Regions from separate parts of the Variovorax terrae genome, predicted to be linked through region 1. Evidence: riboswitches for the same ligand, from Rfam matches in the RefSeq annotation. Region 1 holds a riboswitch; the other holds the start of a gene.

What was found. A riboswitch is a leader RNA that binds a small molecule or an ion and turns the genes downstream of it on or off. The one in region 1 is predicted to bind S-adenosylhomocysteine.
Region 2: linked by a shared signal. The riboswitch ahead of metH (methionine synthase) and the one ahead of ahcY (adenosylhomocysteinase) in region 1 are both predicted to bind S-adenosylhomocysteine.

What each region holds. Positions count from the first base shown of each region.
Region 1 covers NZ_JALGBI010000001.1:206,777-221,603, forward strand. The annotation lists gene MMF98_RS00940 (ABC transporter substrate-binding protein) at 1-208, shown strand, start outside; gene MMF98_RS00945 (ABC transporter ATP-binding protein) at 322-1,098, shown strand; gene MMF98_RS00950 (sugar phosphate isomerase/epimerase family protein) at 1,128-1,955, shown strand; gene MMF98_RS00955 (enolase-like domain-containing protein) at 1,966-3,423, shown strand; gene MMF98_RS00960 (amidase) at 3,420-4,850, shown strand; gene MMF98_RS00965 (FAD-dependent oxidoreductase) at 4,840-6,534, shown strand; gene MMF98_RS00970 (c-type cytochrome) at 6,654-7,037, opposite strand; gene MMF98_RS00975 (ferritin-like domain-containing protein) at 7,034-7,603, opposite strand; gene MMF98_RS00980 (RNA polymerase sigma factor) at 7,621-8,361, opposite strand; gene MMF98_RS00985 (metallophosphoesterase) at 8,397-9,167, opposite strand; gene MMF98_RS00990 (MarR family winged helix-turn-helix transcriptional regulator) at 9,220-9,651, shown strand; gene MMF98_RS00995 (PAS domain S-box protein) at 9,662-10,105, shown strand; gene MMF98_RS01000 (hemerythrin domain-containing protein) at 10,114-10,665, shown strand; gene MMF98_RS01005 (HAD-IIB family hydrolase) at 10,667-11,494, opposite strand; gene MMF98_RS01010 (peptide chain release factor 3) at 11,491-13,119, opposite strand; gene MMF98_RS01015 (PaaI family thioesterase) at 13,346-13,750, shown strand; S-adenosyl-L-homocysteine riboswitch at 13,792-13,871, shown strand; gene ahcY (adenosylhomocysteinase) at 13,938-14,827, shown strand, end outside.
Region 2 covers NZ_JALGBI010000003.1:113,893-128,719, forward strand. The annotation lists gene MMF98_RS19900 (enoyl-CoA hydratase/isomerase family protein) at 1-192, shown strand, start outside; gene MMF98_RS19905 (CaiB/BaiF CoA transferase family protein) at 193-1,404, shown strand; gene MMF98_RS19910 (Bug family tripartite tricarboxylate transporter substrate binding protein) at 1,428-2,393, shown strand; gene MMF98_RS19915 (IclR family transcriptional regulator) at 2,417-3,208, opposite strand; gene MMF98_RS19920 (fumarylacetoacetate hydrolase family protein) at 3,298-4,248, shown strand; gene MMF98_RS19925 (MFS transporter) at 4,306-5,538, shown strand; gene MMF98_RS19930 (outer membrane lipoprotein) at 5,651-6,349, opposite strand; gene metH (methionine synthase) at 6,543-9,257, opposite strand; S-adenosyl-L-homocysteine riboswitch at 9,302-9,385, opposite strand; gene MMF98_RS19940 (cyclic nucleotide-binding domain-containing protein) at 9,438-10,037, shown strand; gene MMF98_RS19945 (hypothetical protein) at 10,392-10,640, shown strand; gene infA (translation initiation factor IF-1) at 10,688-10,945, shown strand; gene MMF98_RS19955 (transglutaminase-like domain-containing protein) at 10,956-11,828, shown strand; gene MMF98_RS19960 (hypothetical protein) at 11,904-12,125, shown strand; gene MMF98_RS19965 (hypothetical protein) at 12,187-12,447, shown strand; gene MMF98_RS19970 (PACE efflux transporter) at 12,444-12,884, opposite strand; gene MMF98_RS19975 (LysR family transcriptional regulator) at 12,985-13,884, shown strand; gene MMF98_RS19980 (homocysteine S-methyltransferase family protein) at 13,915-14,827, opposite strand, start outside.

The DNA of each region.
Region 1 (14,827 bases):
CATCGAGGCCAACATGATGATGGGCTTCGACCTGATGCGCACCAAGAACTACGCCGACAACGGCATCGGCTGGATCGACGAGAAGAAGATGTGCGCCTCCACCGAGATCGTGAACACCTACATGGGCCTGCCCAAGAAGGTGGATTGCAAGACGGTGTTCAGCACGGAGTTCTTCACCAAGGTGGCCATGCCGCTGGCCGTCAAGTAGGCGCCATACGCCGCCATCCCACAGCAACCCAGGAAACCGAAGTGAGCAGTGCAGCAGCAACACAGGAAGAGGCGCCCGGCGGCCGCACCCTGATCGAGGTCGACCACGCGGGAATGATCTACCAGGCCGACAGCGGCCCGGTGGAAGCGCTGCGCGACATTTCCCTCCGGATCCTCGAAGGCGAGTTCGTGGCGCTGGTCGGGCCCAGCGGCTGCGGCAAGTCCACGCTGATGCGCGCCATCGCCGGGCTGCGCCCCGTGACCAGCGGCCGCATCCTGGTGGACGGCGTGCCGGTCGAAAAGCCGATCCCGAAAGTCGGCATGGTGTTCCAGGCCGCCCTGCTGCTCAAGTGGCGCTCGGTGCTGGACAACGTGCTGCTGCCGGTGGAGCTGTCCGGCGGCAACCCCGCGCAGTACCGCGAGCGCGCGCTCGCGCTGCTCAGGATGGTGGGCCTGGGCGACTTCGCCGCCAAGCGGCCCGGCGAACTCTCGGGCGGCATGCAGCAGCGCGCCTCGCTGTGCCGCGCCCTCATCATGGACCCGCCGATCCTGCTGATGGACGAGCCGTTCGGCGCGCTCGACGCCATGACGCGCGACGAGATGAACATCGAGCTCCTGCGCATCTGGGGCGAGAGCAGCACGGGCGGCCAGCGCAAGACCATCGTGTTCGTGACCCATTCGATTCCCGAGGCCGTGTTCCTGGCCGACCGCGTGGTCGTCATGTCGCCGCGTCCCGGCCGCGTGTCCAACATCCGCACGGTGGAGATCCCGCGCCCCCGGTCGGCTGAAACGCGGGCCGATCCGGAGCTCGGCCGCCTGTCCTTCGAGCTCTACACCGAACTCTCGGGCGCCACCGGCCGGCGCGAAACGCGCAGCGGCCCGCAGTGGTGATCCGGCCGCGCCGCTGAAGGACCGGCCCTGTGCGCATCGCCCTGTGCAACGAGGTGCTGGCGCCGCTGCCGTTCGCCCGGCAGTGCGAAGTGGCGGCCGCGCTCGGCTACCAGGGGCTGGAGGTGGCGCCCTTCACGCTGGGCGAGATGCCGCAGCACCTGTCGGCCGTGCGGCGCACCGGCCTGCGCCGCGCGGCGCAGGACGCGGGCATCGCGGTGTCGGGCCTGCACTGGCTGCTGCGCCAGCCGGCGGATCTCTCCATCACCTCGCCCGATGCCGCGGTGCGCGCCCGCACGCTCGACACCATGCGCCGCCAGATCGAACTGTGCGCCGACCTCGGCGGCTCGGTGCTGGTGCATGGCTCGCCCGCGCAGCGGCGCCTGCCGCCGGGCGGGGAGGCCGCGGCGCGCCAGCGCGGCATCGAGGCCTTCGCCGCCGTGGCGGCCCACGCGCAGGCCGCGGGCGTCACCTACTGCATCGAACCGCTGGCACCGCCCGAGGCCGATTTCATCCACACCGTGGCGGAGGCTGCCGCCATCGTGCAGGCCATCGGCCAGCCCGGCCTGCGCACCATGCTCGATTGCTGCGCCGCCGCGCGCGCGGAAGCCGAGCCGGTGCCTGCGGTGCTGGCGCGCTGGCTGCCCACGGGCCTGCTGGCCCATGTGCAGGTGAACGACCCCAATCTGCGCGGCCCCGGCCAGGGCAGCCTCGGCTTCGCGGCCATTCTTCGCATGCTGCGCCAGCACGGCTATGCCGGCTGGGTGGCGGTGGAGCCCTTCGACTACCACCCCGATGGCCCCGCGGCTGCCGCGCGCGCCATCGGCTACCTCCACGGCCTGCTGGAGGCCCTTGACTGAACGACCGCCCATGTCCGTTGCCCCCCGCCTGAAAGTCTTGTCGATCGAACGGTTCGAGTCGCCCTACCGGCTGCGCCTGCCGTTTCGCTTCGGCGTCATCACCGTGACGGAAGGCCGCCAGGCCATCGTGCGCGTGCGCGTGCGCCGCGAGGACGGCCGCGAGGGCACGGGCTACGCCGCCGAGGCGCTGGGCGCCAAGTGGTTCGACAAGAACCCGGCGCTGTCCGATGCGCAGAACCACGACCAGCTGCGCCGCGCGCTGGAGCTGGCCGGCGAGGCCTATGGCGTGGCGCCCTGGCTCAGCGCCTTCGACCTGTACGCCCACCACTACCGCGAACTGCTGGAGGCCGGCGCCGCTTGCGGCCTGAACCCGCTGGTGGCCAGCTACGGCCCGGCGCTGCTGGACCGCGCCGTGCTCGACGCGCTGTGCCGCATCGAGGGCCTGAGCTTCGGGCAGGCCCTGCAGCACAACCTGCCCGGCCTGCGCGCGCATGCCATCGCCCCCGATCTGCAGGACTTCGCGCTGGCGCCCTTTTTGCGCGGCCTCGCGCCCTCGGCCGTGATCGCGGTGCGCCACACCGTGGGCCTGCTCGACCCGATCGTGGCGGCCGACCAGATGGGCGGCACGCGCGTCAACGACGGCCTGCCCGAGACCCTGGAGGAGGTTGTGGCGGCCTACGGCAACCGCTACTTCAAGCTCAAGGTGTCGGGCCAGGCCGAGGCCGACCTGGAGCGCCTCTGCCGCATCGCCTCCGTGCTCGACCGGCTGGCCGAGCCCTACGTCGTCACGCTCGACGGCAACGAGCAGTACGAGGACGCCGAGGCCATCGCCGCGCTATGGGGCCGCATGGCCGCCGAGCCGGCGCTGCAGCGACTGTGCGCCTCGACGCTGCTGATCGAGCAGCCGATCAAGCGGCAAATGGCGCTGGCGCAGCCGGTGGCGGCGCTGGCGCGCCACAAGCCCGTCATCATCGACGAGTCCGACGGCGACCTCGAGGCCTTTCCCCGCGCGCGCGCGCTGGGCTACACCGGCGTCTCGTCCAAGGCCTGCAAGGGCTTCTACAAGTCGATCCTGAACCTGGCGCGCTGCCGGGTGTGGAACCAGGCCGCGGGCCGCGAGACGTACTTCATGTCGGCCGAGGACCTGACCACGCAGCCCGGCCTCTCGGTGCAGCAGGACCTCGCGCTGGTGAGCCTGCTCGGCATCACGCATGTGGAGCGCAACGCCCACCACTTCATCGACGGCTTCAACGGCCGCCCCGAGGCGGAGGCAGATGCCTATCTGGCGGCGCACCCGGACCTCTACCACCGCCAGGGCGGGCGGGTGCGCCTGCGCATCACGCGCGGGCAACTGGCGCTCGGCTCCCTGGCCTGCGCGGGCTTCGGCTCCGCGGTGGAGCCGCACCTGGCGGGCACCGCGCCCATGCCGCTTGCCGACTGGCCCCCCACCCCGAAGGAGACCGCATGAACGACTACGAACACCACGACGGCCTGGGGCTGGCGCGCCTGGTGCAGCAGGGCGAGGTGACGCCGCAGGAGCTGCTGGAGGCTGCCCTGGCGCGCATCGCGCAGCACAACCCGCAACTCAACGCCGTGGTCACGCCCCTGTACGACGCCGCGCGCGCCGAGATCGCGCGCGGCCTGCCGCCGGGGCCGTTTCAGGGCGTGCCCTTCCTCGTCAAGGAACTCGTGGCGTCGGTGGCGGGCGCGGCCACCACCTCGTCGTCGCGCCTGTACGCGAAGCAGATGCCGGCGGCGGACAGCGAAATCGTGGCGCGCCTGCGCCGCGCCGGGCTGGTGATCGCCGGCAAGACCAACTCGCCCGAGTTCGGCCTCTCGCCCACCACCGAATCGCTGCTGTACGGCATCACGTGCAACCCCTGGCGCACCGACCTGTCGCCCGGCGGCTCCAGCGGCGGCGCGGCGGCGGCCGTGGCCTCGGGCATGGTGCCGCTGGCCCATGCCACCGACGGCGGCGGCTCGATCCGCATCCCGGCCTCGTGCTGCGGCCTGTTCGGCCTGAAGCCCACGCGGGCCCGCATCACCGCCGGCCCCGAGGGCGGCGAGGGCCTGAACGGCCTGGCGCACCAGCATGTGGTGAGCCGCAGCGTGCGCGACAGCGCCGCGCTGCTCGATGCGGTGGCCGGGCCGATGCCGGGCGACCCCTACATGGCGGTGCCGCCCGAGCGGCCCTACCTGGACGAAGTGGGCCGCGCGCCCGGGCGCCTGCGCATCGCCTACGCGAAGACCGCGCCCACCGGCGTGCCGCTGGACGCCGCCTGCGTGGCGGCCGTGGAAGATGCCGCGCGCCTGTGCGAGCAACTGGGCCATGAGGTGGAAGAAGCCTCACCCGACTACGACGCGCAGGCGGTGGAGCGCGGCTTTGAAATGGTGTTCGCCGCCAACACCACGGCCAACATCGCGCGCGCCACGGGCGGCGCCCTGCCCGGCCAGGGCCTGGTGGAGCCGATGACCCAGGCGCTGGCCGAGCTGGGCCGCGGCTACGGCGCGGCCGAGTACATCCTCAACCTGCAGTCGCTGCAGCGCCAGGCGCGCCGCATCGCGGGCTTCTTCGGCCGCTACGACATCTGGCTCACGCCGACGCTGGCGCAGACGCCGCGCCCGATCGGCTACTTCGGCATCGAGTCGAGCGACGTGCGGGCCTGGCTGGCCAAGCTGGCGGCCTACCTGCCGTTCACCTATCCGTTCAACATCACGGGCCAGCCCGCGGCCTCGGTGCCGCTGTACTGGACGGCCGACGGCCTGCCCATCGGCTGCCAGTTCGCGGCGCGCTATGGCGAGGAGGGGCTGCTGCTGCGCCTGTGCGCGCAACTCGAAGCGGCGCGGCCGTGGTTCGGGCGGCGCCCTCCGATGAGCGGCCTGCATGGACACTGAAGAGGTTGACCTGCTGGTCATCGGCGGCGGCGTGGCGGGGCTCACGGCGGCGCTGGTGGCGGCCATCGAGGGCCTGCGCGTGCTGGTGTGCGAGAAGAGCGACCAGCTCGGCGGCACGGCCGCCACCTCAGCCGGCACGGTGTGGATTCCCGGCAGCAGCCAGAGCCGGCAGGCCGGGCTGGCCGATCCGCTGGAGCAGGCGCGCCGCTACCTGGCGGCCGAGATCGACACCGACAGCGGCGCCGAGCTGCGCGAGGCCTTCCTTGCCACCGGCCCGCGGGTGCTGGACTACCTGGCGCAGCATTCCTGCGTGGAGTTCGTGCCCGCCGTGCGCCATCCCGACTACCACGACCGGCATGCCGGCGCGGCCATCGGCGGCCGCGCGCTGGTGGCCCGCGCCTTCGACGGGCGCCTGCTGGGCCGCGACTTTGCGCGGCTGCGCCCGCCGATGCGCAGCATGATGGTGCTGGGCGGCATGTCGGTCAGCAAGGACGACCTCGCGCCGCTGCTCAGGCCCTTCGCCTCGCGCGCCGCGCTGCGCCATGTGCTGGCCCTGCTGGGCCGCCATGCGAGGGACCGGCTGCGCCACCCGCGCGGCACGCGGCTGGTGATGGGCAACGCGCTGATCGCCCGCCTGCTGTACAGCCTCCGGCAGCGCGGCGTGGCGGTGCGCACCGGCGTGGCCGTGCAGGCGCTGCACCAGGAAGCCGGCGCCGTGACGGGCGCCACGCTGTCGCAGGAGGGCCGCGACGTTCATGTGCAGGCGCGCCGCGGCGTGGTGCTGGCCTGCGGCGGCTTCGGGCATGGGGCCGCCTGGCGCCAGCGCTTTCTGCCGGCGCCGGGGCAGACGCACTCGCTGATGTTCGAGGGCAACACGGGCGACGGCCTGCGGCTGGCGGAATCGGTCGGCGCCGCGATCGACGACATCGGGCACAGCACGCCGGCGTTCTGGACGCCGGTCTCGGTGCTGCGGCACGCCGACGGCACGCGCCAGATGTTTCCGCATTTCGCGCTGGACCGGGCCAAGCCGGGCCTGATCGCGGTGGATGCGCGCGGGCAGCGCTTCGTCAACGAGGGCGACTCGTACCACGACTTCGTGCTGGCCATGCTGCGCGCCCCGGGCGAGGCGCCCGCCGTGCCGGCGCACCTGGTCTGCGACGCCGGCTTCCTGCGCCGCTACGGGCTGGGCCTGGTGCGCCCCGGCGCCTGGCGCCTGCAGCCGTTCCTGCGCGCCGGCTACCTGCACCGCGCGCCGACGCTGGCCGCGCTGGCGGCTGGCCTGGGCATCGACCCCGCCGGGCTGCAGGCCACGGTGGCGCGCCACAACCGCTTTGCGCAGACCGGCGTGGACGAGGACTTTGGCAAGGGCACGAGCGAGCTCAACCGCTTCAACGGCGATGCCGGCCACGGGCCCAACCCCTGCCTGGGCCCGATCGCCGCGCCGCCGTTCTACGCGGTGACGGTGTGGCCGGGCGACGCCGGCATGAGCGTGGGCCTGCGCACCGACGAGGATGCGCGGGTGCAGGGGCTGGACGGCCAGCCGATCACGGGGCTGTACGCCTGCGGCGCCGACATGGGCTCGATCATGCGCGGGCGCTACCCGGGCCCCGGCGTCACGCTGGGGCCGGCCCTGGTGTTTGCCTGGCGCGCCGTGATGCACGCGCTGCAGCAAAGGCCCGGCTGACGGGAAACTATGATTTTGATAGCAGACGATGACCGCCCGACAAGGACATCGGTCTGTTTTGGCTTGAAATTGGCCGCGCCAGGCCGTTTTTCATTGCCAGGGCCGCTGCCGGCGCGCCGCTAGCGGCAGGCGGATGACTGGCCGGCCTGCTTGAGGTAGGCGATCAGGTCGGCGCGGTCCTTCGGGTCGGGCACGCCGTCATAGGTCATGCTGCTGCCCGGCACCATCTGCAGCGGCTTGGCGAGAAACCGGTCCAGCGTCTTCTCGTCCCAGGTGAGCTTCGAGTGCTTCATGGCCTGCGAATACCCGAAGCCGGGCACGCTGCCGGCGCGCCGCCCGATCAGGCCGCAGTGGCGCGGGCCCACGCGGTCGCTGGCCAGGGCATGGCAGGCCTGGCAGCGGGCATAGACCTGCTCGCCGTGCAGCACGTCCGGCGCCGCGCCGGCGGGCAGGGCCACGCCTGCCGCGAGCACGGTGCTCAGGCCGAGGCCGCGCCAGTTCATGACATGAAGGCCGACGGCACCGGGGCCTCGCCCAGCGCCTGCCGCAGCACGGCCCAGTGCATGGCCTCGTCGCCCAGGATGCTGGCCGCGGCCTTGGCCAGGTCGCGGTTGCCGAACAGCGGCACCGCGCCCAGGTAGGCGCTGACGGCACCCTGCTCGAGCTTTGCCGCGAACCGCAGCACGTCGGCCTGCGACTTCAACGTATCGGCGGGAAAGTCGTACCGGGCCTTGGCCGCCACCGGCTTGCCGCCGAGCTGGGCGACGGTCTTGGCCAGCAGGGCGGCATGCTCCTTGTGGTGGCCCTGGAAACCCACGGCGAGGTCGAGCACCGGCTTTTGCAACAGCTTGCTTTCGGCGCCGAGCTGGTAGGCGGCGATGGCCTCGAGTTCGGCGCCCAGCGCGGTGTTGAGAATCTGCACGTCGCCGGCGCCGTCGTCACCGGCCTTGGCGGCCGGCGCGTCGTTGCCCGAGAGCAGGGCCACGGCGGCGCCCGACAGCACCAGGCCGGACTGGCCGAGGAACAGGCGCCGCGCGGCGGCGGGGTTGGGCATGATGAGGAAGGACATGGACATCTCCTGGTGGGTCAAGGAAAGGACGGAGGCGATCCGCCCGGGGCGATGCGGGCCAGCACGCGCGCGACGATGCGGTCGCAGCGCGCCCCGGCGAACGAGAACGCGTCTTCCATGGCGAAGTCGAGGTCGCGCGACAGGCTCTCGCGCAGCAGGCTGCGGGCGCGAAACAGGCGCGTGCGCACCGTGGCCTCGGGCACGCCCAGGGCCGTGGCGGTTTCTTCGACCGTCAGCTCCTCCACGGCGCGCAACACGAACACGGTGCGGAAGACCTCGGGCAGGGCGTCGATGCGGGCCTCCAGCAGGCGGCGGATTTCGGCGCGCGCGGCCAGGCGGTCGGGCTGCTGGTCGTGATCGGCTTCCATCGCGTCCTCCGGCTCCCGTTCGGGCGGCGGCGCGCCCATCGCCAGGTCCAGCGCAATGACCTTGGCCGAAGGGCGCCGCACCCGGCCCAGGGCCTCGTTGAGCACGATGCGCACCAGCCAGGTCGAGAGCCTGGCCTCGCCGCGAAAGCTGCCGAGCGCGCGCCAGGCGCTCAGGTAGCCTTCCTGCACCGCGTCCTCGGTCTCGGCGTCGCTTTTGAGGACGCTGCGCGCGGTGCGGAACAGCAGCCGGTTGTGGCGCCGCATGATGTGCTCGAAGGCGCGCGCATCGCCTTGCGCGGCGCGCGCGGCCAGCTCGCCGTCGGTGGCGCGGTCGGACGGTTCGGGCCGGGCGTGGGGCAGGGGGTGTGGCATGGCTTGGGTTCCGTCCATTGGATGGCGGTGGCGCGCGCCACGTTCCCGCGGCCCTAGCCGGTGGTGACCTCGACTTTGAAATCCGGGTCGAAGCGCGCGTTCTCGTTGATCCCGCCGCGGGCGTAGCCGCGCGGGTTGCAGACCACGCGCGTGCCGTTCACCGTGTAGTCGAAGCTGTCATGCGTGTGGCCGTGGATCCAGAGCTGCGCGCGGCGGCCGTCCAGCAGGTGCTCGGCGTTCGAGACGAAGCAGGCATTCAGCGGCGAGCCGGCAAACCGTGGATGGATGCTGCGCGGCGACGGTGCATGGTGCGTGATGACCACGGTCGGCCCGGCGTGCGGCTCGGCCAGGCGCTGCGCCAGCCAGGCCTCGTGGCGCCGGAACAGCAGGGCCGCGTCCAGCGGCGTGAACAGGGCCTCCGAGTCCTCGCTGATCCGGATCCGGCTGAAGTCGCGCATGAAGCGGAACGCCGCTTCCACCGAGGCGCTGCGCCCGTCCGGGTCGCTGAACAGCAAGAAGTCGGTCCACAGCGTGCTGCCCAGGAAGCGCACGCCGTCGATGACCCGCACCTCGTCGTCCAGCAGCTCGATGCGGGTGCCGGCGCACAGCCGCCGGAGTTCGGCGCGCGTGCCCGGCAGGCTGCCGCCATAGAACTCGTGGTTGCCCGGCACGTAGAGCACGGGCCGGTCGAAGCCGCTTGCCCAGGCCACGGCCTCGTCCGGCCGGGCGATGTCACCGGCCAGCACGACCACGTCGGCATCGTTGCACGGCCGCGGCAACGCACCCTGGCTCAGGTGCAGGTCCGACAGGAGGTTGAGCTTCATGGCGTCAGCGCATCAGGCTTGTATTTATATCACGGCATGATATATTTGCCGAATGACCCTACCGAAAGCAGCGCCGCCCGGCCGCAGGATGGCCAAGGCCGATTTCGAGGCGCTGGCCGAGTTCCGCTACCAGCTGCGCCGGTTCCTGCGTTTCAGCGAGGAGCTGACGCACCAGCACGGCATCACGCCGCTGCAGTACCAGCTGATGCTGCAGGTCAAGGGCTTTCCGGGCCGCTCCTGGGCCACCGTGGCGGAGCTCGCGGAGCGCCTGCAGGCCAAGCACCACGGCGTGGTGGCGCTCATTTCGCGCTGCGAGGCGCTGGGCCTGGTGCAGCGCCAGGCCAGCCAGACCGACCTGCGGAGGGTGGAGGTCCGCCTGACCCCCGAAGGCGACCAGCGCATCGAGCAGCTGGCGCGCCAGCACCGCGCCGAGCTCCAGTCGCTGCCCCGCCTGGTGGACTTGCCCGCGCGGGCCGGGGCCTGAGGGGCCGGCCATGCGCATGCCCGCCTACACCGAAGCGGCCGGCTGGGACCTGTACCGCGCCATCGTCGAGCAGTCGCAGGAAGCCATCATCTTCGCCGACCGCGAGGGCCTGATCCGGCTGTGGAACCGCGGCGCCGAAGTCCTGTTCGGCTACGAGGCCGCCAGCATGCTGGGGCGCAACCTCGAGGTCATCGTCCCCGAGAAATTCCGGCGCGCGCACAACGAGGGCTTTCGCAAGGCCGTGAGCGCCGGCCAGACCCGGCACGAAGGCCGGGTGCTGACCACGCGCGCGTGCCACAAGTACGGTAGCCGCCTGTATGTGGACCTGAGCTTCGGCCTGCTCAAGGACGCCTCGGGCACCGTGATGGGCGCCTATGCCATCGGGCGCGACGCCACGGCCCGGTACATGGAGCAGACCGCGCTGCGGCTGCGCGCCGAGGGCCACACCGGTTGAAGCGCGCCATGCCGAGCCGCAGCTTTCCGGGTTTCGAGTCGCCGGCCGCCGGGCCCGAGGCACCGCTGCAGCTATTGGCGGCCTGCCACGAGCGCATGGCGCGCCAGTGCGCAACGCTGCGGCGCCTGGTGCCGCATGTGGCCGAGCGCGGGCCCGACGCCGCGGCGCGCGAGGCCGCGCAGGCCGTGATGCGCTACTTCGATACCGCCGCCCTGCATCACCATGCCGACGAGGAGCAGGACCTGTTTCCCGCGCTGCTGGAGTCGATGGCCGGCTCGGATGCCGTGTGCCTGCGCGAACTGACCGAGGGGCTGGCCGCGGAGCACCGCGATCTCGAGACGGCGTGGCAGCGCGTGCGCCAGCCGCTGGAGCGCATTGCGGCCGGCGAGAGCGCGCCGCTGCCGCCGGGCGAGGTGGAGGCCCTGGTCGGTGCCTACCAGCGCCACATCGCGCGCGAGGACAGCGAGCTGCTGCCGATGGCGGCGCGCCTGCTGGGCGAGCACGACCTGGCCCGCATCGGGCAGGCCATGCGCGCGCGGCGCGGCATCGGCTCGCCGTGAGCTACCGGGAGGAGAGCAGGGCGCGCGCCACTTCGGCGAAGCCCGCGCCGCGCTCGGCCTGCGTGAGGTAGCGCGGGCGGTGCACCAGCTCGGGCAGGAAGCGCGCGATGTTGGCCACGCCCACGCTGTGCGGAAAGTGCTCGAACATCAGCTGGTCGTTGGTCGAGTCGCCCACATAGGCCCAGCGGCCGATCTCGGCGTCGAGCTCGCGGCCGAACAGCTCGCGCACGATCCAGCGCGCGCCCGCGAGCTTGTGGTGCTCGCCGAACCAGCCGTTGATGTGGATGCTGCTGACCGTGGCGTTCATGCCCTCGGCCCGCATCAGGGCCACGGCCTGGGCGATGCGCTCGGGCGGCAGGTGGTTGAACTCGCTGTGGTCGATCGCGATGTCGGTCTCGCGGCCCGGCGAGTCCTCGGCCAGCACCGCGCCCGGCACCTCGCGCAGCACGCGCAGGGCCACCTGCTGCATGCGCGCGAAGTTGGCGGCGCGCTCGGCGGCACTCTGCTGGTATCTTTTTGATAGCAAACTATCACCACCCGACGCGGACATCGGCGTGTTTTGGCTTGAAATCAGCGCCACCGAGCCGTTTTCAGCCACGATCGCATCGACCGGCCAGCTCTGCGCGAACGGCACGCTCCAGCCCACCGGCCGCCCCGTGATCGGAATCACGTGCAGGCCCGCGGCCTTGAGGTCTGCCAGCGCCTGCAGCGCGTCGGGCGTGATCGCGCCGCCGGTGGTCAGCGTGTCGTCGATGTCGGTGAACACGCCGGCGATGCCGCGCCGCGCCTCGGCAGGCCAGTACGCCAGGGGCTGGAGATCCCTCGTCATCCGGCGCTCTGCAGGCTCAGGCCGGCATGCTCGCGCAGCGGATGGAAATGGATCTTCGGGAAGCGCTCCTGCGCCAGCCGCACGTCGTAGGGCGAGGTGCAGAGGTAGGCCAGGGTGTCGGCCGCGTCGTGCGCCAGGCGCTGCGGGTAGGCCTCGGTGAAGGCCCGCAGGTCGGCCGGCGAGTCGGCCGTGATCCAGCGCGCGCCGGTGTACTGGCAGCCTTCGAGCCGCACGTCGGCGTCGTATTCGGTCTTCAGGCGGTGCTGCACCACTTCGAACTGCAGCTGGCCCACCGCGCCCAGCAGCATCGGGCCGCCCACGTCGGGGCGGAACACCTGGATCGCGCCTTCCTCGCCGAGCTGGGCGAGGCCCTGCTGCAACTGCTTGGTGCGCAGCGGGTTCTTCAGGATCACGGTCATGAACAGCTCGGGCGCGAAGAACGGCAGGCCGGTGAACTGCAGGCTGGCGCCGTCGGTGATGGTGTCGCCCAACTGAACGCCGCCATGGGTGGTGAAGCCGATGATGTCGCCCGCGTAGGCCTCGTCCACCGCCTCGCGGCGCTGGCTCATGAAGGTGACCACGCTGGTCGGCCGCAGCTCCTTGGCGGTGCGCTGCACCTTGAGCTTCATGCCCGGCGTGTAGCGGCCCGAGGCCATGCGCACGAAGGCGATGCGGTCGCGGTGGTTGGCGTCCATGTTGGCCTGCACCTTGAACACCACACCCGCGAAGTCCTTGTCCGCGGGCTGGATCTCCTTCACCACCGGCTGGCGGTTGACCAGCGTGGTGCTGACGCGCGGCTGCGGCGGCGGCGCCAGGTCCACCAGCGCGTCCAGCACCTCCATCACGCCGAAGTTGTTGACGCCCGAGCCGAAGAACACCGGCGTCTGCTTGCCCGCGAGGAAGGCCGCGTGGTCCCAGGCCGGCGAGGCGCCGGCGGCCAGCTCCATGCTCTGCTCGGCGGTCTCGAACTCGTGGCCGAAGCGCTGAATCAGCGCCTCGCGCTGCGCCAGCGGAATGGTCTCGAAATCCTGCGGCAGCCGCTCGCTGCCCGACTCGAACACCGTCATCGCGTGGGTGCGCAGGTTCATGATGCCGCCGAAGCTCTTGCCCTGGCCCACGGGCCAGGTCATGGGCACGCAGGGCATGCCGAGCTCGCGCTCCACCTCGTCGAGGATGTCCAGCGGCTCGCGGACCTCGCGGTCCATCTTGTTGACGAAGGTGATGATGGGCGTGTCGCGCTGGCGGCAGACCTCGATCAGGCGGCGCGTCTGCGCCTCCACGCCGTTGGCCGCATCGATTACCATCAGCGCCGAATCGACGGCGGTGAGCACGCGGTAGGTGTCTTCCGAGAAGTCCTTATGGCCGGGCGTGTCGAGCAGGTTGATGACGTGGTCGCGGTACAGCATCTGCATCACCGAGCTGGCCACCGAGATGCCACGCTGCTTTTCGATCTCCATCCAGTCGCTGGTGGCGTGGCGGCTGGCCTTGCGGCCCTTGACGGCGCCCGCGATCTGGATCGCGCCCGAGAACAGCAGCAGCTTTTCCGTCAGCGTGGTCTTGCCGGCGTCGGGGTGGGAGATGATGGCAAAAGTCCGGCGGCGCCGGGTTTCAGAGGCGTAGGACACAACGGTTCCAGAGGGTGAGGCGGAAGCGGTCGCTTCCGCGAAAGGCAGGCAGGCGGGCCAGCGCCCGGATCGGCGTGATTTTACCGGGCCGTGGCAGCGGGGGCGCCACGGCGCGCGGAAGGCCTTGGGGCGGCGCCGGCCTCGGCTATAGTCGTCCGGAGGGCGCCGCCGCCGTGCCGGGCGGGCCCGACGCCCGGCCCCTGCCGGGGCGCTCCAGGAGGTGACCATGCTCTCGCTCGAATCCGTCCAGCATCTGCTGGAGCCGCTGTTTCCCGGCCTGATGGGCGTGCGCCTCATCGAGTTCCAGCCCGAGCGGGTGCTGGCCGAGATGGTCGTGCGGCCCGATCTGTGCACGGCCGGCGGCATCCTGCACGGCGGCGCGTCCATGGCGTTTGCCGACACGCTGGGCGCCTTGGGAACGATCGCGAACCTGCCCGAGGGCCAGCGCACCACGACGACCGACTCCAGCACCAAGTTCATCGGCGCGGCGAAAGTCGGCAGCACGGTCACCGGCGAGTGCATCGCACTGCACCGGGGCCGCACCACCATGGTCTGGCAGACGACGATCCGCTCTGCCGAAGGCCGGCTCTGCGCCGTCGTGACGCAGACGCAGCTCGTGCTGGCGGCCTGACCTGCCTGCGCCCGCTCGAGCGGGCGGCTTATAATTGCGGCTTCCGAGGAGCGTTGCAGCGTCCCCGTTGTCAGACGGGGCGTGAGGCTCGGATCCACACCCGCAACGACGCTCGCCCACGCTTCTGTGAGGTGAGTTTCTTCCCCAGAACGTGGTTTTTTCAAGCACAGCCTCTGGAGAGAAAACCATGAACGCCGTTCTCAAGCCCGCGTCCGCCACCGACAGCGCGATCGCCGACCTGTCCCTTGCCGCCTGGGGCCGCAAGGAGATCCGCATCGCCGAAACCGAAATGCCCGGCCTGATGGCCATCCGCGAAGAGTTCTCGAAGGCGCAGCCGCTCAAGGGCGCGCGCATCACCGGCTCGCTGCACATGACCATCCAGACGGCCGTGCTGATCGAGACGCTGCAGGCCCTGGGCGCCACCGTGCGCTGGGCCTCGTGCAACATCTTTTCCACGCAGGACCACGCCGCCGCCGCCATCGCCGCCACCGGCACGCCGGTGTTCGCCATCAAGGGCGAGACGCTGGCCGACTACTGGGACTACACCCACCGCATCTTCGAATTCGGCGCCAAGGGCGCTGAAGGCGAAGGCCCGAACATGATCCTGGACGATGGCGGCGATGCCACCATGCTGATGCACCTGGGCCAGAAGGCCGAGAAGGACCTGTCGGTGCTGGCCCACCCCACCAGCGAAGAGGAAACCATCCTGTTCGCCGCCATCAAGGCCAAGCTGGCCGTGGATTCGACCTGGTACACCCGCAAGTCGGCCCAGATCATCGGCGTGACCGAGGAAACCACCACCGGCGTGCACCGCCTGAACGAAATGTCGGCCAAGGGCACGCTGCTGTTCCGCGCCATCAACGTGAACGACTCGGTGACCAAGAGCAAGTTCGACAACCTCTACGGCTGCCGCGAGTCGCTGGTGGACGGCATCAAGCGCGCCACCGACGTGATGATCGCCGGCAAGGTGGCCTGCGTGGCCGGCTACGGCGACGTGGGCAAGGGCTCGGCCCAGGCGCTGCGCGCGCTGAGCGCCCAGGTGTGGGTGACCGAGATCGACCCGATCAATGCCCTGCA
Region 2 (14,827 bases), on a different contig from region 1:
ATCCGCTACACCAAGAGCGCCACCAACCTGCTGCTCGATTCGGCCGGCTTCTCCACGCATTCCGAGGCCAGTGCGCCGATGCAGCGCTACCTGAGCCTGAGCCCCGACGGGCGCGAGGCCAAGCGCGCCTTCAACGAACGCCGCAAGCCGCGCTTCACCGGCGCCTTCCCCCAGGCCGCCGAGGACCGCTGAATGACCCAGGCACTCCAAGGCTGCAAGGTGCTGGACTTCACGCACGTGCTGGCCGGCCCCATCGCCACCAACTACCTGTGCCTGCAGGGCGCGGACGTGGTCAAGGTCGAGTCCGCGCAGGGCGACACCATGCGCAACTATGGCGGGCTGACACCGGGCCAGCCCGGCAACGCGGGCATGGGCCCGTCCTTCGTGTCGGTCAACAGCGGCAAGCGCTCCATGGTGCTGGACCTCAAGAACGAGCGGCACCTGGCGGTGGCGCGGCGCCTGGTGGCCTGGGCCGACGTGGTGATCGAGAACTTCCGCCCCGGCGTGATGGACCGGCTGGGCCTGGGCTACGAGGCCTGCAAGGCGATCCGGCCGGACATCGTGTTCTGCTCGGTCTCGGGCTTCGGCCAGTCGGGGCCGCTGCGCGCCAACCCGGCCATCGACCAGATCATCCAGAGCATGTCGGGCCTGATGAACCTGTCGGGCGAGCCCGGCAGCGGGCCCATGCGCATCGGCTTTCCGGTGGTGGACACCTTCACCGGCATGCTGGCGGCGCTGGCCATCGTGTCGGCGCTGCTGCGGCGCGAGAAAAGCGGCGAGGGCCAGTACATCGACGTGGCCATGATGGACGCGGCCATGGTGATGATGGTGTCGGTGGCGGGCCCCTACCTGGCCGCGGGCATCCAGCCAAAGAAGCAGGGCAACCTGGGCTACAGCATGTCGCCCACGGCCGACACCTTTCCCACCGCGCGGGGCGACATCACCATCGGCGCCGTGCGGCAGGACCAGTTCGAGCAGCTGTGCGCCGTGCTGCAGCGCCCCGACCTCGTGGCCGACGCGCGCTTCGCCGACCGGCGCTCGCGCCAGCAGAACGCCGCGGCGCTGCGCGCGGAGGTGGTCCGTGCGCTGGCCGCGCGCACGGCGCTCGAATGGGAAGAACTGCTCAATCAGGCCGGCGTCGCGGCCGGGGCGGTGCGCGAGCTGCACGAGGCGCTGGCGCACCCCCACTTCGCGCACCGCGGGCTGACCCTGCCCGTGCAGCCGCCCGGCGGCGACCCGGCGCGCATCCTGAACACCGGCTTCCTGCTCGCTAGCGACCCGGGCGGCACGCGCCGCCCGCCGCCGGCCCTGGGCGAGCACACCCGCGAGGTGCTGCAGGAGCTCGGCTACCCGCCCGCGCAGGTGGACGCCCTGCTGGGCGCCACGGCACCAGACGCCACCTGACCCCCCAAAAAAAAGGAGACACCATGGACAAAAGACATTTCCTGCGGCTGCTGGCCGCCACCCCGGTGGCCGCGGCCCTCCCCACCTCGGCGCAGCAGCGCTACCCGGACCACGCCGTCCGCCTGATCGCACCGTTCGCCGCGGGCAGCACCAGCGATACGTCGGCGCGCTTCATCGCGCAGTACATGGCGGTGGCACTCAAGCAGAGCGTGGTGGTGGACAACCAGCCCGGCGCGGACGGCCGCATCGGCATGATGGCGGCCAGGAACGCCGCGCCCGATGGCTACACACTGGTACTGGGCAGCTGGACCAACCTCGCGGTGAATCCCATCCTGATCAAGGCGCTGCCCTACGACCCGCTCAAGGACTTCAAGCCGGTGGCCGGCATCGGGCGCAGCATGCTGGGCATCGCGGTGCCGGGCAATTCGCCGCGCAAGACGCTGGCCGACCTGCTCGATGCCGCCAGGAGCCGGCCGCGGGCGGTGAACTTCGGCAACTTCGGCACCGGCTACCGGCTGGCCGCGGAGTGGCTGTCCAGCCTGTCGGGCGCGCAGTTCACCCATGTACCGTACAAGACCACCAGCCAGATGAACACCGACCTGGCCGGCTCGCAGATCGACGCGGGCATGGACGGCGTGACCTCGCTCACGCCGCTGGTCAAGTCGGGCCAGTTGCGGCTGCTGGCCGTGACCGGCGAGCAGCGCCACCCGGAATTCCCCGAGGTGCCGACCATCAAGGAAACCTACCCCGAGTTCTCGGTCTACGGCTGGTCGGCATTGATGGTGCGCGCGGAGGTGCCGGACGAGATCACCGCGCGGCTGGCCGCGACCGTGCAGGCCATCATGGCCTCACCCGAAGGCAAGGCGTTTGCACAGCGCGTGGGCTCGGAGCTGCTGCTGCGCGGCACCAGCGAGATGCGCAAGTACCAGGTCGAGCAGATCGAGACGCTGCGCCGCGTGGCCGAGGCGGCCGGCATGAAGCCCGAATGAGCCTGGAGCTTGCTCAGCGCCTCTCAGGCGCGCGGGCGGCCCGACGCCGCGAAGGTCTGCGGCAGCGCTTCCATGTGTTCGCGATGCGCGGCCACCACGCCGCGCAGCGCGTCGAGAAAGCGCTCCTTGTTCGCACGCAGCGCCGCGATGCGCCCGCCCAGGCCCAGCACCATGGGCGGCTGGTGCTGTGGCGCGGCCAGCAGCATGGTGATGATGCCCGAGCCCGGCGTGGACACGCCTTCGCTGTACGACCAGCCGCGCTCGCGGCACAGGTCGAGCCGGGCCTGCAGCTCCGACAGCCGCACCTGGCGGGCCGGCGCCTCCTGGGCGTTGATGCGGCTGACCAGGGCGCGCAGCTCGGCGCGCGGCTTGAGCGCCAGCACCACCTCGCCCATGGCCGAGCGCAGCAGCGGACGCAGCGCGCCGGTGCTGACGTCGGTGCGCCCCGTGGCGTCGTTGCCTTTCACCACGTGGATGTACTGCATCTGGAAGCCGCTCTGGATGCCCAGCACCGCGGTGCAGCCGGTGTCGTCGCGCAGCCGGTACATGAGCCGCACGATGGTGCCGTCGCTCAGCAGCGCGTCGTTGACCCAGATGCCCAGCAGTGCCGCGCGCACGGTGGGCACGAAGGTGCGCTCCTCGCGCGAATAGTCCAGGTAGCCCAGATCGCGCAGGGTGTTGAGCAGCGCGAAGGTGCTGGACGCCGGGTAGCCGAGCGCCGCGCAGACCTGGGTCAGCGTGGCCGGCGCGCGCCGCTGCGCGAAATATTCGAACACCTCGACCACGCGCTGCGCGGATTTGACGGGGGGAGCCATGCGGCGATCCTAACGCCCACGCCGCGCGGGCCCAGGCGCCTGCCCCGTGTTTTCTCATCCATGAATTTCAACTCCGGAGTCTTTTCCCCATGAAACTGGCCACCCTTGCCCGTGACGGCCGCGCCGTCCCCGCCCTGTTCGACGCCGCTGGCGTGTTCGACCTGCAGGTGGTGCTGGCGGTGCTGCCCACCGGCCAGCGCCACGGCTTTGGCGGTGCCGCCGCCGGCCCGCTGTCCATGCTCGACCTGGTCGCCGCCGGCGAGCGTGCGCATGCGCTGTGCCGCCAGGTGGCGCAGCAGCCGCATGCCTTCGCCGTCGCGCGGATCGCGCCGGCCCAGGTGCGCCTGCTCGCACCGCTGCCCCGCACGCCGCGCAACGTGTTCTGCCTGGGCCGCAACTATGCGGACCATATCCAGGAGGACAACCTCTCGCGCGACAAGGCGACGCCGCTGCCCGAGCATCCGCAGTTCTTCACCAAGCCCGCCAGCGCCATCGTCGGCGACGGTGCCGCCATCCGCTACGACGAGCGCGTCACGCGCCGGCTGGACTACGAGGTGGAGCTGGCCGTCGTCATCGGCACCGGTGGGCGCGACATCGCGGCGGCGGACGCGATGCGCCACGTGTTCGGCTACACCATCGTCAACGACATCACCGCGCGCGACCTGCAGCGCCGCCACGACCAGTGGTTCAAGGGCAAAGCGCTGGACACCAGCTGCCCCATGGGGCCGTGGATCGTGAGCGCCGACGAGATCGCCGACCCGCACGCGCTCGCGATCGCGCTGGACGTCAACGGCGAGCCGCGCCAGCACGCCAGCACCGGCGACATGATCTTCAAGATTCCGCAAATCATCGAGTCGCTCTCGGCCGGGCTGACGCTGGAGCCCGGCGACGTGATCGCCACCGGCACGCCCTCGGGCGTGGGCTACGCGATGAACCCGCGCCGCTTCCTGACAGGCGGCGACGTGATCGAATGCCGCATCGACGGCATCGGCCGGCTCGTCAACACCGTCGAAGCCGTTCAGCCTGACGCTATCAAATAGATAGCACTCATCATATGCCGGGCCTGGACTGGAGCCTCATTCTGCGATAATTTTGGAATGACAGCGCCAGCCGCCCCCGACCACCCCTACGACCGGCGGCTGGTGGGCTGGCTGTCGCTGGGCCAGCTCATCACCTGGGGCAGCGTGTTCTACACCTTCGCCCTGCTGATGGAGCCGGTCGAGCGCGAACTCGGCCTGAGCCGCTCCCAGTCCTCGCTGGCCTTCAGCCTGGCGCTGCTGACCGAAGGCCTGCTGGCCTACCCGATGGGCCGCTGGATCGACCGCGGCCACGAGCGCGCGGTGATGACCGGCGGCTCGCTGCTGGTGGCCGCCTGCCTGCTGCTGCACAGCGCGGTGCACAGCCTGGCCGGCTTCTACGCCGCCTGGATCGGCCTGGGCGCGGCCATGGCCGCCACGCTCTACAACCCGGCCTTCGCCGTCGTCACGCGGCGCTTTCCCCACGACTTCCGCCGCGCCATCATCACGCTGACCTTCCTCGGCGGGCTGGCCAGCACGGTGTTCATCCCGCTGACCGCCTGGCTGATCGAGCAGCTCGGCTGGCGCCGCACGCTGTGGGTGCTGGCCGGCCTGCACCTGCTGGTCTGCGTGCCGCTGCATGCGCGCCTGCTGCGCGGCGCCCCGGTGGCTCCCGCCGGGGCCGGCACCGCGGCGGGAACGCCGGCGGCTTCGCTGGCGCGCAGCCTGCGCAGCGCGCCGTTCCTGCTGATCGGCGTGTTCGTGGTGCTGATGATGGCGATCACGGCGGCGCTGCCCGCCCACATGGTGAGCCTGCTGCGCGAAAACGGCCTGGCCGAGGCCTGGGTCATCGCCATTCCGGCCAGCATCGGCCTGATCCAGGTGCTGGGGCGGTTGCTGCTGTATTTCTTCGAGCACCGCTTCGACCTGCATCTGGCCAACCGGCTGATCCCCTGCCTGATCCCGCTGGGCCTGGCCGCGCTGCTCGCGGGCGGCGGCCACGGCGGGGCGGCGCTGCTGTTCGTGTTGCTCTACGGCATGGGCAACGGCATGCTGACCATCGTCAAGGGCACGGCGATCGCACAGTACGTGAACCGCGACCATGTGGCCGCCCTCAATGGCGCCCTGGGCCTGCCGATGGCCCTCGCGCGCGCGGTAGCGCCGCTGATGCTGGGCCTGCTGTGGAGCCGGGAGCGCGGCTACGCCCCGGGCCTGTGGGTGCTGCTGGCCGCCAGCGTGGTGGCGGTGCTGGCCCTGCTGCAGGCGCAGCGCCGGGCGCTGCTGCCGGCGCGACAGCAGGCCGAAAGCGCATGACCCACCAGCCGCAGGCGGCGGATGGGAAGCAAGAGAAAAAGAAGAAATCGGGCTGGCGTGACCGGCAACCCTGGCGGGAGCGGCGCCGTTGCGGCGCAGCCCCCGCGGCAACTTACTGCGCGCGCAGGCCGTTGCCGTCCACCACGACGCGGGCGCCGACGGCCGGCGCCGTGGCCTGCTCGATGGTGCGCACCGAGCCGTCTTCCATGCGGACCTGGACCTGGTAGGCCGTGGTCTTCTTCATGTTCTTCTCGACCGCGTTGCCGGCATAGCCGCCGCCAACCGCGCCCAGCACCGTCGCCACCGTGCGGCCCGTGCCGCCGCCGACCTGGTTGCCGACCACCGCGCCCAGCACGCCGCCGGCCACGGCACCCAGGCCGCTGCCCGATCCCTTGTGCTCCACCGGGGTCACGGATTCAATGGTGCCGCAGTTGGCGCACACCACACGCGCCGGCGCGGGAGCCGGTGCCGGCGTGGCCTCGCCCACCACCGTCGGCGCCGGTACGGGCTTGCGCGCGACATGGACCGGCGCCGGCTTGGGCGCCGTCACCACGGGTTTGGCCACCGGCTTGGGCGGAGCCACCTCGTCGGCGGGCTTCTCGGCCGCCGCCGGCGCGGTGACGACCGGCGCCACGCTGGGCGGGGTCAGGGCCGCGACGGGCGCGGGTGCGCTGGCCTGCGGGGTTTTGGTCTGTGTGTAGATCAGCGTACCGGCCAGGCCGACCACCACCACGGCCAGGGCGCCCACGGCGGCCCACAGGGGTTTGGTGCTGGAAGCCGCCGGGGCGGTTTGATCGAACGTCGTGCTCATGATGGATTCCCTTTCTGCCGCAGACCATCCGCGGCCCTCGTGTGTCACGCTCTCTAACGCGCGACTGGCCCCAAAAGATACACAAGACCGTGCAACGCACGATGTCAGTTTGTAACTCGTCGTGAAGGACGGTACTCCCCGGCCCCTCGGACTGTCAACTATTTCACGGCGGCGTCGCGCCTTACGCCGCGCCTCAGAGGTTGGGCGCGAGCAGGCGCTGCAGCGCCTGCTCGCTGGCACCGCGCCGGCGGGCCAGGTCCTGCAGCTGGTCCTCGCCGATCCGGCCCACGTTGAAATAGGTGCTCTGCGGGTGGCTCAGGTAGAAGCCGCTGACGCTGGCGGCCGGCGTCATGGCCAGCGATTCGGTCAGCCCCATGCCGATCTCCGCGCATTGCAGCAGGTCGAACATCGGGCCCTTGACGCTGTGGTCCGGGCAGGCCGGGTAGCCCGGCGCCGGCCGGATGCCGGTGTACTTCTCGGCGATCAGCTCGTCGTTGCTCAGGCCCTCCTGCGCCGCATAGCCCCACAGGTCGGTGCGCACGCGGTGGTGCAGGCATTCGGCCAGCGCCTCGGCCAGCCGGTCGGCCAGCGCCTTGAACATGATGGCGGAGTAGTCGTCGAGATCGTCGAGGAAGTACTTCTCCTTCTTCTCTGCGCCGATGCCCGCCGTCACGGCGAACACCCCCGCGTAGTCGGCCACGCCGCTGGCCCTGGGCGCCACGAAATCGGCCAGGCAGCGGCTTGGGCGCATCACGCCCTCGATGGCCTGCTTCTCGGTCTGCTGGCGCAGGCCGTACCAGGTGAGCACGGGCTGGCTGCGCGACTCGTCGGCATAGAACTCGATGTCGTCGTCGTTCACGCTGTTCGCCGGGTACAGGCCGATCACGGCGTTGGCGGTCAGCCAGCGGCCTTCGATGAGCCGCTTGAGCATGCGCTGCCCGTCGCTGAAGACGCGCACGGCTTCGGCGCCGACGATCTCGTCCTTGAGAATGGCCGGGAACGGCCCGGCCAGGTCCCAGGTCTGGAAGAACGGGCCCCAGTCGATGTAGCTGGCGAGTTCGGTGAGATCGAAGTTCTTGAACACGCGGCGGCCCAGGAATTTCGGCCGGGGCGGCTGGTAGCCCGGCCACTCGATCGGCGTCTTGTTGGCGCGCGCCTGGGCCAGCGGCCACAGCGGCACCTGCTTCTTGTTGGCGTGCTGGTGCCGCACCTTGTCGTAGTCGGCATTGATCTCGTCGATGTACTTCGCGGCCTGGTCGGACAGCAGGCTCTGCGCCACGCTCACGCTGCGCGAGGCATCGGGCACGTAGACCACCGGGCCTTCGTAGTGCGGCGCGATCTTCACAGCCGTGTGCACGCGCGACGTGGTGGCACCGCCGATCAGGAGCGGGATCTTCCTGATGCGGAAGTGGTCGTCCTTCTGCATCTCGCCGGCCACGTACTGCATCTCTTCCAGCGACGGCGTGATCAGGCCCGACAGGCCCACGATGTCCGCGCCCTCGACCTTGGCCTTCGCAAGGATCTCGTGGCACGGCACCATCACGCCCATGTTCACCACCTCGAAGTTGTTGCACTGCAGGACCACCGTCACGATGTTCTTGCCGATGTCGTGCACGTCGCCCTTGACGGTGGCGATGACGATCTTGCCCTTGGTGCGCACGTCGCGGCCGGCGGCCTCGTCCTGGCGCTTTTCTTCCTCGATGTAGGGAATCAGGTGGGCCACGGCGGACTTCATCACCCGCGCCGACTTCACCACCTGGGGCAGGAACATCTTGCCGGCGCCGAACAGGTCGCCGACGATGTTCATGCCGTCCATCAGCGGGCCTTCGATCACGTGCAGCGGTCGCCCGCCAGTGGCCAGGATGGCCCGGTAGGCCTCCTCGGTGTCCTCGATGATGAAATCGGTGATGCCGTGCACCATGGCGTGCGACAGCCGCTGGTTCACGTGCACGGGCTGCTCGGGCGTGCCGCGCCATTCGAGCTTCTTGCTCTCGTCCTTGGCGCCGCTCTTGGCCGTTTCGGCAATCTCCACCAGGCGCTCGCCCGCGTCGGGCCGGCGGTTCAGCACCACGTCCTCGACACGCTCGCGCAGCTCGGGCGCCAGGTCATCATAGACGCCGACCATGCCGGCGTTGACGATGCCCATGTCCATGCCGGCCTGGATCGCGTGGTACAGGAACACCGTGTGGATCGCTTCGCGCACCGGGTCGTTGCCGCGGAAGCTGAAGCTCACGTTGGACACGCCGCCCGAGACCTTGGCGCCCGGCAGGTTCTGCTTGATCCAGCGCACGGCGTTGATGAAATCGACCGCGTAGTTGTTGTGTTCCTCGATGCCGGTGGCAATGGCGAAGATGTTGGGGTCGAAGATGATGTCCTCGGGCGGGAAATCGATCTCATCCACCAGGATGCGGTAGGCGCGCTCGCAGATCTCGATCTTGCGCTCGTAGGTGTCGGCCTGGCCCTTCTCGTCGAAGGCCATCACCACTGCGGCCGCGCCGTAGCGGCGCAGCAGCCGGGCCTGGCGCTTGAAGGCATCGACGCCCTCCTTCATGGAGATCGAATTGACGATGCCCTTGCCCTGGATGCAACGCAGGCCGGCCTCGATCACCTCCCACTTGGAGCTGTCCACCATGATCGGCACGCGCGCGATGTCGGGCTCGGAGGCGATCAGGTTCAGGAAGCGCACCATCGCGGCCTTGCTGTCGAGCATGGCCTCGTCCATGTTGATGTCGATCACCTGGGCGCCGTTCTCCACCTGCTGGCGCGCCACGGCCAGCGCTTCCTCGAACTGGTTGTTGAGGATCATGCGCGCGAAGGCCTTGGAGCCGGTGACATTGGTGCGCTCGCCGATGTTGACGAACAGCGTCCCGGGACCGATGCTCACGGGCTCGAGGCCCGATAGCTTCATGAAAGGAACAATGGCGGAATCTGACATGGCTCACCCTGCGTAAAGGAAGGTGAGCGTCGTTGCGGTAAACCCACCCAAGCCTGACGGACCTGCCATGAACAGGCTCCGCTGCAACGCTCCTTGGGTTACCATGATTTTAATTGCTCATTGCCCCGGCCGCCATGGCCGCTTCATTCACCCATGTTCCAGAAGTTATTTGGCCGAAGAACCGCCGATGCGTCCGAGTCCCGTCTGCCGCAGGAGCGGCTGCGCGCGATCGAAGGCTCGTCCAGCGCCGATCTCGCGGCCGACATGCTCACCGCGCCCAGCGCCCTGATGCAGCTCACGCACGAGGAAGCGCGCGCGGTGGTGAGCTACATGCAGCCGCGCAAGATCGCCGTGGGCACCACCTTCATCAAGGAAGGCGACACCCGCGAGACCGACTTCATGCTGCTGGTGCTGGACGGCGAGGTCACAATCGAGTCGATCGTGGTCAGCCGCACCGAGCCCATCACCGTGACCGTGCTCGGCCCCGGCAGCCTGATCGGCGAGATGGGCCTGCTCGACGGCGAGCCGCGCTCGGCCTCCTGCACCGCCATGACCCATCTGCGCTGCGCCATCCTGACGCGCGACGCGCTGGCCGAACTGCTGAACGACGACCCGCGCACCGCGGCCAAGCTGATGATGGCGATCTCGCTGCGGATCGCCGAACGCATGCGCGAGAGTGCGGAAAAGCTCAAGCTCTACGCCCAGCTCACCCAGGCCATGCAGGAAGAAATCAACCAGCTGATGCCGCTGTGAGCGCCAGGCCTGCCGCGCCTGGGGCCTTGCGCCGCCAGGGCAGCAGCGACAGGCGGCCTGTGGTATATTGGACACATCGCGTTTGCGACTTTGTCCACTTCGCCTCTTCGGGCGAAGCAGGGTTCTCGGCAGCAGAACCCGCTAGTCAGGCCCTGTAATCGCGAGGGTTGCGCCTTTGACGCGCAGATAGCCCCGATCTCCCTCCTACCTGCCCTTTCAGACACTGCTGCTGCGGTGTCATGCGACCTGCCCCTGTTGGGGATGTGGCCTGAGCGGACAGCCCCGGAACCCCTGGCATTCGGGCGTGCCTTGTCTTTCTTCTTCGGATGGCGGCCAACCCGCCATCGTTCTGCATTGAATTTCATCAACAATACGATCTCCGTCGGCAAGTACCGCGTTTCGCCACTGTCCAGGCAACGGGAAGACGGCCTCTACGCCGCCAGCGTTTCCATCAGCAGCGGCCGCGGCAGCGCGTCCACCGACCGCGTCATGCGCTTCGGAGAGGCTTTTCACACCCAGGACGCAGCGCACCGGTACGCCAGCGAGCAGGGGCTGATCTGGGTGCTCGAAGCCCAGCGCCCCGCAGGCGCGCGGCCGTCCTGAGCGCCAGCCCCTGGCACCCCTTCATTTGAGTATTAACGGAGCACACGATGGCCAAAGAAGATCTGATTGAAATGAGCGGCGTGGTGGCGGAAGTCCTGCCCGACTCCCGCTTCCGTGTGACACTGGACAACGGCCACCAGCTGGTGGCCTACACCGCCGGGCGGATGCGCAAGCACCACATCCGCATCCTGGCGGGCGACAAGGTGTCGCTGGAGCTCTCCCCGTACGACCTGACCAAGGGACGCATCAAGTTCCGCCACATCGAGGGCCGGAGCCAGGCGCCCGCCGTGCGCCGCACCCGCTGAGCGTTGCCCCATGGTCCGCCTGCAGTTCTCGGTTGAGCTCGCCTACGAGGTCACCGCGCCCGGCACGGACTTCGTTTTCAACATCGAGGCCGCGCGCACGCACCACCAGCGCGTGCTGGCGGAACACCTGAGCATCAGCCAGACGCTGGTGCCGCAGGCGCACGTGGACCCGATCACGCACAACCGCTACCTGCGCCTGCAGGCGCACCCCGGCGCGCTGCGCGTGCGCTATGACGCGACGGTGGACCTGGCCCACCACGCGGTGGCCCCCGAACTGGTGGGCGAGGTGTGGGTGGCCAACCTGCCGGGCGCCGTCCTGCCCTACCTGTATCCGAGCCGCTACTGCGAGTCCGACCGGCTGCAGGGCTTTGCCCTGCAGCATTTCGGCGGCCTGTGGCAAGGCTACGGCCGCGTCATGGCCATCCGCGACTGGGTGGCCGGGCATGTGGCCTTCCGCTCGAACACCTCCGACAGCCACACCTCCGCGGTCGACACCCTGGCCGGGCGCGAAGGCGTGTGCCGCGACTTCGCGCACCTCATGATCGCGCTGTGCCGCGCCGTGAACATCCCCGCCCGCTTCGCGACGGGCATCGACTACGGCGCCGACCCGGCACTGGGGCCAACCGACTTCCACGCCTATGTGGAAGCCTATCTCGGCAACCGCTGGTACATCTTCGATCCCTCGGGCACCGCCATTCCCATGGGCTTCGTCCGCTTCGCCACCGGCCGCGATGCGGCCGACGCGGCCTTTGCCACCATCTTCGGCCGGGTCGAGAGCCATGCACCGCGGATCCGCATCGACGCCGTGCCCGACGACGAAGGCCATCTGGTGCTGCCCCGGCACCGCGCCGAAGCGCTGTCCACGGACGCGGGCGCCCACTGAGCCCCTTGGCGCAAAGAGGCATCACCCCGACACGCAAGAAGCGCATACTGTCGGCTTCAGGTCAAGAAAGCAGCCATGGATCAAACCTCGGTCTTCCGGCACCAGCAGTACGAACTGCTGTGCAGCGCCAAGGCCCTCGACGGTGGGACGTTCACCCCGGCACTGGTGATCGTCAAACAGGTCTGGCCCACCCGGCCGCGGCAGATCGCCGTCGACCGGTGCGACTTCCCGACCGCCGCGGAAGCCATCGATGCCGCCCAGAAACGCGGCATCGAATGGATCGGGCACTACGGGTAGCCGGCGGACCCGCCGCGCGAGCGCAGCATGGATGGCCCGGCCAAGACGACTGGATGGCGCCATGCCCAAACCCCTCCGGACCAAGGCGCAGCTGAGCCTGCTGCTGCAGGACTCGCTCGAGGCGCTGCCCGAAGTGATCGACTACCGCCGCCGCCATGCCGGCGCGGCCATCTACTTCGTCGGCCTGAACGCCACCCAGCGCGACACCCATGGCCGGAACTGGAACTGCCGGGACACCTGCGCCGAGTTCCCCCGGCCGCTCTCCCGGCCGGCCCGGCGGCAGCTCGACGCCTTGCGCGAGATGTATGACTTCAAGGCTTAGGCCGCCTGCCCCACGCCGCCCGACGCCGAGGCCGGCAGACCGAACACGCGGTCGAACGCCCAGCTGAACACGAAGGTGTAGATCAGGAAGAACACCACCAGCCCCAGGTCCATCACCAGGGCCTGCCACAGGCTCACGTTCAGCCACCAGGCGATCAGCGGCACCAGGAACAGCACCAGCCCGCCCTCGAAGCCGATGGCGTGCGCCACGCGCCGGCCCAGGCTGCGCCCGCGCACCGCCTGCCGGGCCTCCCAGGCCTCGAACAGGTGGTTGAACACCAGGTTCCAGGCCACGGCCACGGCCGAAGCCGCCGCCGACAGCACGCTCGCATGGGCCACCCCCTGGCCCGAGGCCGCCGCCAGCGCCACGCTGCACACCGCGATCGCGATCGCCTCGTACAGCGCCACGTACACCACTTTGCGTTTGATCCCTTGCACGGCTGTTGTCCTTTCAAAACCGTAAAAACGAATGACTTGAGGTGACTGTATGGCTAATAATCTGATACATAAAGTCAGATACTTTCAGTTTTTCTGATAAATGAGCCTCAACAGCGACGACGTCGAACTGTTTCTCGCCGTGCTCGACCACGGCTCGTTCTCCGCCGCGGCGCGCGCGCTGCGGCGCGTGCCCTCGGCCGTGAGCATGGCCATCGCCCAGATCGAAGCCGAGCTCGACCTGCCTCTGTTCGATCGCAGCGGCCGCGAGCCGCGCCCCACCGAGGCCGCCCGCGCGCTGGAGCCGCAGGCCCGGCTGCTGGCCGGCCAGCTCCGGCAGCTAAGGGCCGAGGCGCTGGCGCTGACGCAGGGGCTGGAGACGCGGCTGGCGCTGGCCATCGCGCCCGAGCTGCTGTCGGCGCCCTGGAGCGAGCCGCTGGCCGCGCTGGCGCAGGACTACCCGCTGCTCGAGGTGGAGGTGCTGGTGGCGCCGCAGGCCGACGCGCTGCGCCTGCTGCACGAGGGCTGCGTGCAGCTCGCGCTGGTGTTCGAGCGCCCGAGCCTGGATGGCCGGGAGGATTTCCAGGAGCTCGGCAGCGAGACGCTGGTGGCGGTGATGGCGCCCACGCACCCGCTGCTGCAGACCACGGCCGTGCTGGGCGCCGAGCACCTGACCACCACGCGCCAGGTGGTGGTGGCCGGCCGCGACATCGGCCAGACCGACCCGCGCTTCGTGTTCTCGCGCCAGCACTGGCGCACCGACAACCACATCGCCGCGCTCAGCCTGATCCGTGCCGGGCTGGGCTGGGGCTGGCTGCCGCGCGGCCTGGTGCAGCCGCACATCGCGGCCGGCACGCTGGTGGAGATTCCGCTGAAGAACCTGACCAACCAGCTCGAACTCTGGGTTGACGTGGTGTGGTCCAAGGAGCGGCCGCTGGGGCTGGCGGCGCGGCGCTTCATCGAGCACATGAAGGCCGGCCGGCCGGACCCGGCGCCCGGTTGAGCGAGCCGCCGGCTGAGCGCCGGCGGGCGGCTACGCGGCTTCCTTGTAGAAGAACTCGCGCTGCAGCGAGCGTGCCGGCAGCGGCGCCACGGCCTCGCGGATGGCGCCGATGTGCTCGGGCGTGGTGCCGCAGCAGCCGCCCACGATGTTGACCAGGCCCTCGGCTGCGAACTCGCGCACTAGGCGCGAGGTGACCTCGGGCGTCTCGTCGAAGCCGGTGTCGCTCATCGGGTTGGGCAGGCCGGCGTTCGGGTAGCAGCTGATGAAGGTGTCGCCCGCGACCTTGTTGAGTTCCTGGATGTAGGGCCGCATCAGCGCCGCGCCCAGGGCGCAGTTCAGGCCGATGGCCAGCGGCTGGGCATGGCGCACGCTGTGCCAGAAGGCGGTGACGGTCTGGCCCGAGAGGATGCGGCCGGAGGCGTCGGTCACGGTGCCGCTGATGATCAGCGGCAGGCGCTCGCCGCTGGCCTCGAAGAATTCGTCGATGGCGAACAGCGCGGCCTTGGCGTTGAGGGTGTCGAAGATGGTTTCCACCAGCAGCACGTCGCTGCCGCCCTCGACCAGCGCCTCGACCTGCTCGTAGTAGGCCGCGCGCAGCTCCTCGAAGCTCACGTTGCGCGCGCCCGGGTCGTTCACGTCGGGGCTGATGCTGGCGGTCTTGGGCGTGGGGCCAAGCGCGCCGGCCACGTAGCGCGGGTGGTCCGGCGTGCTGAACTTGTCGCAGGCGGCACGGGCGAGCCGGGCCGACTGCAGGTTCATCTCGCGCGCCAGCTCGGCCATGTCGTAGTCGGCCTGGGCGACGGTGGTGGCGCCGAAGGTGTTGGTCTCGATCAGGTCGGCGCCGGCCGCGAGGTAGCCTTCGTGGATGTCGGCGATGACGTCGGGGCGCGTCAGCGAGAGCAGCTCGTTGTTGCCCTTGACGTCCTTGTGAAAGTCCTTGAAG